Regions from separate parts of the Arthrobacter sp. TJ-270 genome, predicted to be linked through region 3. Evidence: riboswitches for the same ligand, from Rfam matches in the RefSeq annotation. Region 3 holds a riboswitch; each other region holds the start of a gene.
The links. Region 3 has a riboswitch for S-adenosylmethionine ahead of AC4D2M_RS01105 (aminotransferase class V-fold PLP-dependent enzyme). Riboswitches for the same ligand answer to the same signal wherever they lie in the genome.
Positions count from the first base shown of each region.

Region 1: linked by a shared signal. The riboswitch ahead of AC4D2M_RS03765 (rhodanese-like domain-containing protein) and the one ahead of AC4D2M_RS01105 (aminotransferase class V-fold PLP-dependent enzyme) in region 3 are both predicted to bind S-adenosylmethionine.
Region 2: linked by a shared signal. The riboswitch ahead of AC4D2M_RS13915 (ABC transporter ATP-binding protein) and the one ahead of AC4D2M_RS01105 (aminotransferase class V-fold PLP-dependent enzyme) in region 3 are both predicted to bind S-adenosylmethionine.

Region 1 is NZ_JBZCNB010000001.1:794,534-798,399, reverse strand. It holds gene AC4D2M_RS03770 (O-succinylhomoserine sulfhydrylase) at 1-1,066, opposite strand, end outside; gene AC4D2M_RS03765 (rhodanese-like domain-containing protein) at 1,137-1,619, opposite strand; SAM riboswitch class IV at 1,626-1,751, opposite strand; gene AC4D2M_RS03760 (aminodeoxychorismate lyase) at 1,840-2,694, opposite strand; gene AC4D2M_RS03755 (hypothetical protein) at 2,804-3,088, opposite strand; gene pabB (aminodeoxychorismate synthase component I) at 3,181-3,866, opposite strand, start outside.
Region 2 is NZ_JBZCNB010000008.1:6,210-10,075, reverse strand. It holds gene AC4D2M_RS13930 (DUF2264 domain-containing protein) at 1-705, opposite strand, end outside; partial or broken gene AC4D2M_RS13925 (substrate-binding domain-containing protein) at 820-1,185, shown strand; gene AC4D2M_RS13920 (ThuA domain-containing protein) at 1,238-1,933, shown strand; SAM riboswitch class I at 2,001-2,098, shown strand; gene AC4D2M_RS13915 (ABC transporter ATP-binding protein) at 2,104-2,934, shown strand; gene AC4D2M_RS13910 (aliphatic sulfonate ABC transporter substrate-binding protein) at 3,003-3,866, shown strand, end outside.
Region 3 is NZ_JBZCNB010000001.1:228,392-232,257, forward strand. It holds gene rsgA (ribosome small subunit-dependent GTPase A) at 1-105, shown strand, start outside; gene AC4D2M_RS01095 (cold-shock protein) at 280-483, shown strand; gene hisN (histidinol-phosphatase) at 642-1,466, shown strand; SAM riboswitch class IV at 1,523-1,638, shown strand; gene AC4D2M_RS01105 (aminotransferase class V-fold PLP-dependent enzyme) at 1,667-3,040, shown strand; gene AC4D2M_RS01110 (class I SAM-dependent methyltransferase) at 3,130-3,866, shown strand, end outside.

The sequences.
Region 1 (3,866 bases), 570 kb from region 3:
GGTGGGTGATCAGTGTCTTCGAATCGCCAAGGTTGTTGGAGATGTCGATGATGTCCAGCGCATCGAGCAGTGCGAACGCCCGCTCCTTCGCCCGGCCCTCGGGGGCGTTCAGTTCGAATGTGACCACCGTGCCACCGGCCGTCATCTGGGCAGCGGCGAGATCGAACTGCGGGTGAGATTCGAGCAGGGGATAGCGCACCCAGGTCACTGCCGGTTGAGCTTCCAGCCAGCGGGCGAGGGTCAGCGCCGAGGACGAGGAGTGGTTGACCCGCAGGGAGAGCGTCTCGAGTCCCTTCAGGAGGGTCCAGGCGTTGAAGGAGGACAGGGCCGGACCGGTGTGCCGCATGAGGGTCTTCACCGGACCCTCGATGAATTCCTTGCGGCCGAGAATTGCGCCGCCCAGGACCCTGCCCTGGCCGTCGATGTGCTTGGTGCCGGAATAGACAACGACGTCGGCACCCAGTTCCGTGCACCGCTGCAACAGCGGTGTGGCAAAGACATTGTCCACGACGACCTGCGCGCCCGCGGCATGGCCGAGTTCCACGACTGCCCGGATGTCGACGATTTCCTGCATCGGGTTCGAAGGGGATTCGAAGAACACAGCGGTGGTAGGGACGCTCAGCGCTTCTTCCCACTGGTTGAGGTCCCAGCCGTCCACGAAGACCGTCTCCACGCCCCAGCGCGGGAGGACTTCATTCAGGATGACGAAGCAGGAGCCGAACAGGCTGCGGGAGGCGACTACGCGGTCGCCGGCAGCCAGGAGCGCTCCGAGCGCGGTGAAGACGGCGGACATGCCGCTGGCGGTGGCGAAGCACGCTTCCGCTCCTTCAAGAAGACGCAGTCGTTCCTGAAACATGGCGACTGTGGGGTTGCCGTACCGGGAGTAGACAAAGCGGTCGACGTCGCCGGTGAACGCGGCCTCCGCCGCAGCCGCGGAGGAATACACGAATCCCGAGTTCAGGAAGAGGGCCTCGGACGTTTCCTCGAAATTGGACCGTGCGAGCCCGCCGCGGACGGCGAGGGTGTCGGGCGACCAGGCGGCGGTGTCGTCGTCCGGCCGTTGGATCCGGGGGTAGCCACCGTTACCGGCGATCGGCTCCCGACCCGCTGCCGGAGAGAACGACGACGGCGTGGACTCACTCACCGGCGTCGCCCTGCCCGTTCGCCGGACTGGCAGCCGCGGATTCGGCACTGCCGGATTCAGGGGTACCGGATTCGGCGTGGGCGGTGGTCGCAAGGCCGCTGGAGCGCCAGCCGCCGTTCGCCTCGAAACCGTGCAGCACGTTGTAGGCGGTGTGCCCGGCAGCCGTTGCACTCTGCGCCGCGGCAACCGAGCGGACGCCCGAGCGGCAGAGGAACAGCAGCTCCCTGCCCTTGAGGCCGTTCAGCTGGTTGAGGAAGGAGACATTGCGGGTGCCGTCGGAGCGGTTCCACTCCAGGAAGAGGGGGACGGTCCCGGCATCGGTGAGGTCAGGGACGCCGACGGTCTGCCATTCCTCGACTGTGCGGACATCCACGAGGACGGCGCCCTTGCTGACGCGTTCCACCGCTTCGCGCGGCGTGATGTCTCCGGCGTAGCCGTTGCCTGGCTGCTGATGGGGGGTGTAATGCTGTGACACTGTGTCTCCTCACGCTGTGCACGCTGGTGATCGTGGATCCTGATCGGTGTGCCGAGTAGTCACCTGAGGCACCCCGCCGTGAAAGAGGGTTGCCGGCCAGCAAGTCAGGGCTTGGCACTGGCGCTCGTTACTCCGGATTGAACCTAGCACCGGCAACCCCGTCCGCCACGCTGTGCCGTAATGTGCGGTAACGCCCTGCGCGTGCGCTATATGTTCCGGTTCAGGAGACTGCCTGCACCAGGGCTCCGAGTTCGGCGGTCAACTCGGGAGACACCGTGACCGGCTTCCCGTCAATCGACCCGACTTCGGCGAGCAGGCGGACGCTCGAAATCAACCAGACGCCCTCGGAGTTGAACAGGTCCTCCGGCACCAGTGGGCCATAACCGAGTTCCCAGCCCGCATCACGGGCGGTCGCGAACAAGGCCCCCTGCGACGTTCCGGGCAGGATCCCGCTCTCCAGCTGCGGTGTGATTAGTTGCTTGACGCCGTCGGTCACCCGGGCAATCAGGACCGTCGACGTCGGGCCTTCGAGCACCTTGCCGTCGGTGGAGGTGAAGATGACGTCGTGGGCGCCGTGGGAGCGGGCGTAGCGGAGGGCGGCCATGTTCACCGCGTAGGAGAGAGTCTTGGCCCCCATCAGCAGCCACGGCGCGCGCTGCGCGACGGTGCTGTCATAACCGCGGTCCAGGAGGAGTACCGAGAGGCGCTGCCCGCGCAGCCCCTTGGGTAGCGGTGAGACCAGCACCCAGGAGGTCGCACCGGCCCCTTCCTCCCCGCGGGTGGCGACGAGTTTGACCACCAGTTCGCCGTCGTCGCCGGTTTCCTTCAGCGCGGTGGCGATGGCGCGTTCCCACGCGTCCGACGGCGGCACCTTCAGTTCCAGCGCCTCGGCAGAGGTCGCCAGCCGGGCCAGATGCGCCTGCAGCTTCCGGGGCGCGCCGTTGACGGCGAGCATGGTCTCGAAGATGCCGTCGCCGCGCGTGATTCCGGTGTCAGTGACCTTGAGCTGCGGCTGCGTCGCGTCAGCGATCCGGCCTGCGGGGGAGGAGGAGTCCAGGAACACCAGAACAGTCATGGGCACCAGCCTAGCGACCGAGGGGCCCGGGGCGAGCGAAGCGAGGCCAGGGAGGGCGATAGGCGCTAGCGACCGAGGGCCCCGGGGCGAGCGCTATGGGCCGGCGTTCTCAGGAATCGGGATTGCTTTCCCCGTTCAGTCCACGCTGTGCCCGGTCCGCTTCGTCAGAGGCCTCCTCAGGGAGGGGGTCGGTGGCATCCGGAACCTGGTCTGGGGCGTAGTCGATGAGCCCGGCGTCGACCCGCTCCTGCTCCGTGGCTGCCGCCAGGGCGTCATCATCCAGGCGTTCGGGCTCTCCTGCGTGCCCCTGGTAGATCCGGTTGGGCAGGAATTCGTTGTCCGGCTCCTGAACATCGTCCAGGCTGGGCGTGTTTTCATCGCGGGAGCTGGTCATGACCTTTCTCCTTCGTTGATCCGTCCTTTGCCTGTTCAATGCTTCCACACGGGATGAGGTGACGGAAGGCCGCGTGCAGCGAGCAATGTGGACTATGCCGGAAAGGACGAGCCCAGCGCGGACAATACCCCGAACGCCTTCGTCCGCACTTCCTCCCACTCCTCGGACGGGTCGGAATCGGCCGTGATCGCGCCGCCCACGCCGAGCGTGAGGCGGGTGTCGTCGTCGTCATTCTCCATCACGAGCGTACGAATGACGACGGCGAGGTCCGCTGCCCCATCGAGCGAAAAGTACCCGGCGGCGCCCGAATAGACACCCCGCGGTGCACCTTCGAGCCGGTCGAGGATAACCATGGTGCTGATTTTCGGCGCGCCCGTCATGGAACCGGCAGGGAACGCGGCGGCGACTGCTTCGGCGCGGGAGGACCCCGGCCGCAGCTGCGCGTCGATAGTGCTGACCATCTGGTGCACCGTTGCGTACGTTTCGATGTCGCACAGGCGGCTCACCGTGACGGTGCCGGGGATGGCCAGGTGGGAGAGGTCGTTGCGCAGCAGGTCCACGATCATGATGTTTTCCGCGCGGTCCTTGGTGCTGGTGCGCAGCTCGGCCTGCAGGGCGGCGTCCTCGTCAGGATCGGCGGAGCGGCGCCGGGTGCCCTTGATCGGTTCGGCGCGCATCCCGCCGGACGAGTCGAGCCGGAGGAACCGCTCCGGCGAGGTGCTGGCAATAGCAAGGCCGGGGAAAGAGAAGTAGTGCGCAAACGGAGCCGGGTTGGCAC
Region 2 (3,866 bases), on a different contig from region 3:
GCCGTCGTCGTGACCGGCCATCCGGTGCCACAGCGCCGGGTACAGATGGAGTGCCCAGCCGGCGTAGTGGTCATAGGCGCGTTGACTGCCGTCGCTGTACCACCCGGCGTCGCGCACGAAGGTGTCGTGGCGCACGAGGTCCTCGTCGATGTTGTCCTGGCTGTAGTCCGCTCCGACGGACTTCAGGAACTGCTGGACGACGATGCGGAACCAAACCCAGTTGGTGGATGGGTACTCGGCGTTGGTGGTCAGGGAGAACCAGTCGACGAGCTGTTCCTGGACGGTGGCGTCCAGTCCGTCCCACAGCCAGGGGCGCGTCATGTCGAGCACGATGGCCAGGGCCGCAGCCTCGACCTTTGCCTGGCCGTGCTCGTCGGGGCGAACCCAGCGTTCGGCCGACGTGGGATCGGAGCCGGAGCGCAGGCCCTCGGCATACCACTCGGCAAGTCCTAGCGGATCGTCGCCGCGCTCGCCTGTGAGCCGGAAGCCCGCGGTGAGGAAGGTGCGCGCGAAGCCTTCGAGGCCGTCGATGGCCCGGCCGTAGCCGCCTTCGCGTCCGGGCGGCGTGATGCGGGCGTGGCTGGGACTGGCCCACTTGCGTACGCCGAGCAGCATCGAGTCGGCCTGTGCCGCGTGGTGCTCGCGGGTCCATCCCGTATAGGGCGAGAGTTCCCGGTCCAGGGCCGGAAGTGTCAGCTTGTTCATGCGCTCATGAGTCCTTCACCCGGCGCCACCCATCCCAACCGCTCCGGCCCTGCGGCGACGATCCGTTCGGCGAAGGTTCCATAACCCATCGCAGCTACTGCCTCCGGCTTATTCATGGAGCGGTCCTTTCCTGTGCCTGATACTCGATCGGTGTGCCTTGCATCACGTTCGGGACCAGTACATACTCAGAGTCGGCATGAAGCAATCACGTTTTCCGCCTCTCCACGGACGCAGCACTCGACGAGACGGCTGGAAAGCAGGGCAGTCCGCGGGCCGAGCACTTCGATAAATCCTAAGGATGACCTGGCGGTCGTGGCGTACGACGACGAGGTCGCCTACCTTGCCGAGCCCGCCATCTCCGCGGTGCGGCCGCCGAAGCACTACGTCGGCCGGGTGGCGGTGCAGATGCTCGCCGCCCGGATCGCCGAGGGCCGGCGACGGCCCGTCCACCGCCTGGAGCTGAATCCGGACCTGATCGTGAGGGACTCCTCGCTTGGAACGCCTCACCCGTCACCTACAGAGATGAGCTCCCATGACAACAGCACTGCTCCTGAGCGGCACCGGACGGTACGCGGACCCCTGGCACCCCTTCGCCGAGACATCCGCTGCGGTTGCCGGCCTACTTCAAGACCACGGTCTCACCGTGGAAACCGCGGACGACGTCGACTGCGCTCTCGAAGGCCTCCAGGACTCCGCCTCCTGGCCGGACCTGCTGGTGGTGAACGTCGGCCTCCCCCGCGACGACGACGGCACGTCCCCCGGATCAGAGGCCGCCTCCGCGGGGCTGGACGCCTGGGTTGCCGGCGGGCGGCCGTTGCTGGCCCTGCACTCCAGCTCCACCAGCTTCTTGGATTCGGAGTCGTGGGAGAAGGCACTCGGGGGTCGGTGGGTGCGGGGCGTGTCCATGCATCCGGAGTACGGCCGGGCACACATTGTGTTGGAGGGCTCCTTTCCGGTAGGCGTCTCTGACTTCACGGTCGACGACGAACGTTACAGCTGGCTGCGCACGTCACCGGAGGTCGTCGTCCATGCCCGCCACGAACACGAGGGGCATCTGCATCCGCTGATGTGGTCGCTGGAGCGACCGCTGGAGCGCACCGTGGAACAGGGAGCGGGAACCGCTACAGCGCGGAGCTTCTACGACGCTCTCGGCCACGACGCGGCGTCGTACGCGTCACCGGAACACCGGGAGTTACTGGAGCGCGCGGTGGACTGGCTGCTCGCCTGACCGCTGTGGGCCTGCTTTGTTACGACATATATTGCAAAGGCACGTCAGAAAGTCGTTTAGTGGAAGTCCACCATCCCGAGCGGCCGAGAGACCTGGATCGTTGACGCCGCAGCAACCCTTACCTGCATGCAGGAGAACGGGTGCTACTGCCAGGAGCGATGGAGTTATACATGAGCACCGTTCTCAGCGCGCAGCAGCAGGCACAGGCCACTAACAACGCCACAGACAAGCTGGCCCTTCCCCTGACCTTTTCCTCCCTCACGCGGTCCTTCGGCGGCGGAACCAGCGAGCATGTAGTCCTCCGCGACATCAACCTCGATGTCCGCGCCGGTGAGGTACTCGCCATCGTCGGTGCCAGCGGCTGCGGGAAGTCCACGCTCCTGCGGGCCGCAGCGGGCCTCGACGCACCGACATCCGGTGCCGTCCTCATCGACGGAACCGCGGTCAACGGCATCGATGACCGCTGCGCCGTCGCCTTCCAGGAACCGCGTCTCCTCCCCTGGCTGTCGCTCCGGGCCAACGTCGCAATCGGCCTGCCCAGGGGAACCGGCGCGGCCGCCGGCAAGGCGAAGGTCACCGAACTGCTGGGCCTCGTGGAGCTCGCGGACTTCGCCGGGCACCGGCCCCGTGAAGTGTCCGGCGGCATGGCCCAGCGGGCATCCCTGGCCCGGGCACTCGCCCGGAACCCGGGCGTATTGCTCCTCGATGAGCCGTTCGGCGCTCTTGACGCCCTCACCCGGCTGAAGATGCAGGACCTCCTTCTGGATATCCACGCAGCCCAGCCCACTACGGTGCTGCTGGTGACGCACGACGTCGACGAGGCCCTCCAGCTCGCAGACCGCATCATCGTGCTCGGCAAGTCCGCCGATCCGTCACGCCCCGGCGCCTCCGTCACCGAGGTGCTCACCGTCCCGGGCGACCGCCCGCGGGACCGCAATGCCGCCGACCTCGGCCGAATGCGCAGCTCCCTGCTCACCACCCTCGGCGTCAAAGGCCACTAGACCACACACAGCTTGTTCCGTCGTCGTGCCCGTCTGCACGGCGACTGCTACCCCTCGCAAAGGAAACCATGAACCGCACCCGCTCGCCCTTCACCCGCCGCGCCGTCCTGTCCGTAGCGCTCGCCGCCACCGGCACGCTCGCCCTGACCGGCTGCCTCGCCGGTGAGAACGCCGCGTCCGCCGAAGAGGCTTCCACGGCCACCGAGCTCAACATTGACTTCGCCACTTACAACCCGCTCAGCCTGGTCATCAAGGACCAGGGTTGGCTCGAAGCGGAGCTTGAGGACGAAGGCGTGACCGTCAACTGGGTCCAGTCCGCCGGTTCCAACAAGGCCAATGAAGCCCTCCGCGCCGGAGCGGTCGACGTCGGATCCACCGCCGGGTCCGCTGCTCTCCTCGCCCGTTCCAACGGGTCACCGATCAAGACGATCGACATCTACTCCCAGCCCGAGTGGTCCGCCATGGTCACCGTCGAGGGCACCGGCATCGAGACCCTTGAGGACCTGCGCGGCAAGTCGATCGCGGCAACCAAGGGCACCGACCCCTACTTCTTCCTGATCCAGTCGCTCGAGTCCGCTGGCATCGACCCCTCCGAGGTCACCGTGCAGAACCTGCAGCACGCCGACGGCTGGGCAGCACTGAACAACGGATCCGTTGACGCCTGGGCGGGTCTGGACCCGATCATGGCTTCGGCTGAGCAGGAGGGCGCCGAGCTCTTCTTCCGCAACATCGACTTCAACACCTACGGCTTCCTCAACGCCAACGAGGAATTCCTCTCCGAGAGCCCCGAGCTTGCCCAGACCGTGGTGAATGCCTACGAGAAGGCGCGCGAGTGGGCGAAGGAAAACCCGGAGGAGACGGCACAGATCCTCGCCGATGTTGCCGGCATCGACGTCGAGATCGCCAACGCCGTCATCATCGAACGCACCAAC
Region 3 (3,866 bases):
GGGGACGCCGGAGAGTCGGGACCCGTGCGCCTAGCTTCCCTGCGAAGGCTGCTCGGTGCTGGGATCGAGCCCGCCCAAGGCTCGAAAGAGTTAGGGCTCCAATAGCCGGTGCGCGCACAGCGGCTCATTGCCTGCTAGACTGAACGTAGTTGTTGTGTTGCGCATGAATATTTAGCCTTGATTTCTCTACGGAGTTCGAAAGCTTTTTTTGCAGGCGATGGAACACCGCGACGGGAACCCCGAAGTACGGGGGGATCCTACACTCAAGGAATGATTTAAATGGCAACAGGTACAGTCAAGTGGTTTAACGCTGAAAAGGGCTTTGGATTCATCGCTCCTGACGACGGCGGCGCTGACGTCTTCGCTCACTTCTCCGCAATCAACTCCGGCGGCTTCCGCTCGCTCGAGGAGAACCAGAAGGTCAGCTTCGAGACCACCCAGGGACCCAAGGGCCCCCAGGCTGAGAACATCTCCGTTCTCTAACTCTTAGTTTTCAAAGGAAGGGACATCGGCTATCGGCCGATGTCCCTTCCTTGCGTTAAGACCGCAGTCAGCGGGCATCGCCCACGTGCAAGGGCACTCAACGCCCCGGGCATCAGGCCTCCCGCATCTGCGCGTCCCGAGGATATAGGTTGAACAGTATGAACCTCCAGAGCTACAACGATGACCTTCGCCTTGCCCATGTGATGGCCGATTCCGTCGATGACCAGACCATGTCCAGGTTCAAGGCGTTGGATCTGGCGGTTGAGACCAAGCCGGACTACACCCCGGTTACCGATGCAGACAAGTCAGCGGAAGAGGCAATCCGCGGACAACTCTCACGCGCCCGCCCGCGGGATGCCGTGCTCGGCGAGGAATTCGGGAGCAGCGGCGCGGGCTCGCGGCGGTGGATCATCGACCCGATCGACGGCACCAAGAACTTTGTCCGTGGAGTGCCGGTGTGGGCCACACTCATCGCTCTGGTGGATGAGGGCCGCCCTGTCGTCGGCGTCGTCAGCGCTCCCGCCCTCGGGAAACGGTGGTGGGCAGCAACCGGGACGGGAGCTTTCACCGGCAAGTCGCTGGCCGCCGCAACACGCCTCCGGGTCTCAAGCGTGTCTCGTCTGGAAGATGCCTCACTCTCCTACTCGAGCCTGTCGGGATGGAAGGAACGCGGCAACCTCGATGAATTCGTATCTCTCACCGAATCGGTCTGGCGTACACGGGCCTATGGTGACTTCTGGTCATACTGCCTCGTCGCTGAGGGCGCTGTGGACATCGCGTGTGAGCCTGAACTCAACCTGTACGACATGGCCGCCCTGGTACCGATTGTTACGGAAGCCGGTGGCCGGTTCACATCATTGGAAGGCGCGGACGGGCCCTTCGGCGGTAACGCGCTCGCAACCAACAGCACCCTGCATAACGATGTCCTGAAGATGCTCAACCCTTCGCTGGACGATCTGCTCCAGGAGAATACGGGTGCCTGACGTAGCCACGTAACAAAGCGAACGGAGGGTCCGGACTGTCTTATTCTGGACTCATTGGTCACGAGTGCCAGCGATAAACCCCGGTTTGCTGGCCGGCAACCCTCCTTCCGCGGTGGGGTGCCCCGGGTGACGACCAGGCCGTTCCAGAGAAGTGGTTCGGCAAGCGCGGGGCCTCCCTTGGCAGGTCCCTTGAGACCACTATGGGGTTAACTTCCGTGAGCAATGCACTTCTAGAGAGCACCAGCGAACTGTCCGCGGCGCCGCTTGCGTCAGTGTTGGGCGCTGAACTGCAGGCGCCGCTGGTTGACGGCACCGCTGTCCGCTACGTCAATCTGGACTACGCCGCTTCGACGCCGGCACTGCAGCAGGTCAATGACTACCTGCAGAGCGTTCTGCCCTACTACGCCAGCGTTCACCGGGGCGCCGGATACGCATCCCAAATTTCAACGTCGCTGTACGAGAATGCACGGAAGACCGTCCGGACCTTCGTCGGCGGTCGTGAAGACGACGCGGTCATCTTCACCCGAAACACCACGGACTCCCTGAATCTCCTGGCAGGTTGCGTACCTGGAGACGGCGAGGTCCTTTACCTCGACCTGGAACACCATGCCAATCTCCTGCCCTGGCTGGGCCGCCCCCATCGCGGACTCGTCGCCGCCGACACGATAGAGGCGACGTTTACCGCTGTGGAGGAGGTGTTGGCTTCCGGGGGAATCAACCTGCTTGCCGTAACCGGTGCCTCAAACGTGACCGGTGAGGTTCTGCCCATCAACCGGCTCGCCGCCCTCGCCCATGCTCATGGCGCACGCATCGTCGTCGACGCAGCCCAACTGGCCCCGCACCGACGGATGGATATCGGGCATGACGGCATCGATTACGTCGCTTTCTCCGGGCACAAGCTGTATGCACCGTTCGGGTCCGGAGTTTTGGTCGGCAGGCCTGACTGGCTTGACGTCGGAACACCCCACCTTGCCGGCGGCGGCGCCGTGAAGGCGGTGAAGGTCGATTCAGTTTCCTGGACAACCGGCCCTGCACGGCATGAAGGCGGGTCGCCGAACGTCCTGGGCGCAGCAGCGCTTGCCCACGCGACGGAGGTTATTGCAGCCCTGGACGCGGAAGACTGGCTCCGCCATGAATCAGATTTGCGGAACGCCCTGGTGGACGGGCTCTCCGCCCTTACCGGCGTCACCGTACACCGCATCTTCTCCGACAGCACCGACGCAATCGGTGTGGTGAACTTCTCCGTCCACGGTTACGACGCCGGCCTCGTCGCCGCCTACCTTTCCGCGGAGCATGGCGTGGGGTTGCGGGACGGGAAGTTCTGCGCCCACCCGCTGCTGAAGCGCCTGGGCCTGCCATCGGGATCGCTGCGCGCAAGCTTCGGGCTCGGATCGCGGCAGGACGATGTCGACAGGCTGCTCACCGGCCTCGCCTCACTCATCCGGGATGGGCTGGGAACCGACTATGTTGTCGACGCAGGGCGTTGGGTACCGGCTGTCGAGACCCGTTCCTTCCCGGATTGGGCTCCGCACACTCCGGGAACTGCGGGCGCAGCACCCTGCACAGCTGACTGATGGCGCGCTGACACTCCCGTTTCCCGAGCAGTCGAGACCGGGTGATTTAATTGACGGGTTCTGATCAAGTATCGACAGGAGCTATCGTCATGGGCGTTGGGGGTCCGCGCCTCGCTGAGCACCGCCGTCGTGAGTTGGCTCGGGGCTATCTGCAGGACAGTGAGCGCTATGAGCGCGTCCGTCCGGGGTATCCCCCGGAATGTGTGGACTGGCTCGTCCCGCGGGATGCACGGCGCGCTGCCGATATCGGGGCGGGAACAGGAAAGTTCACGAGGGAGCTCATCCACCGTTGCCCTGAGGTGACGGCGATCGATCCGTCGGAGGACATGCTCTCCGTCCTAGGACAGCAGCTCCCGGCGGTGGAGAAAGTTCAGGGCACGGCCGAGGCATCCGGTCTCGGCACTGCGAGCGTTGATGTTGTTTCAATTGCCCAGGCCTGGCACTGGTGCGACGCGGCGTCGGCGAGCGCGGAAGCGGCGCGCATCCTGGTACCGGGAGGAGTCCTCGGCCTTGTCTGGAATCAGCTGGATGTCAGCGTGCCGTGGGTGCACCGGCTCTCCCGCATCATGCATGCCGGAGACGTGTTCCGGCCGAACTACCGTCCCGCGTTGGGACCACTCTTCTCGGAACCGGAATCGATGGTAGTCGCCTGGACCCAGGCCCTCCCGGCTCCGGACATCGTTGAACTCGCCCGGTCCCGCAGCTACTATCAGAACGCTTCGCTGGGCACGCGTGCGAAAGTGGAGGCGAACCTGTCCTGGTACCTCCACGACCACCTCGGGCACAATCCCGAAGCCGTGCTCAACCTGCCGTATCTGACCTACTG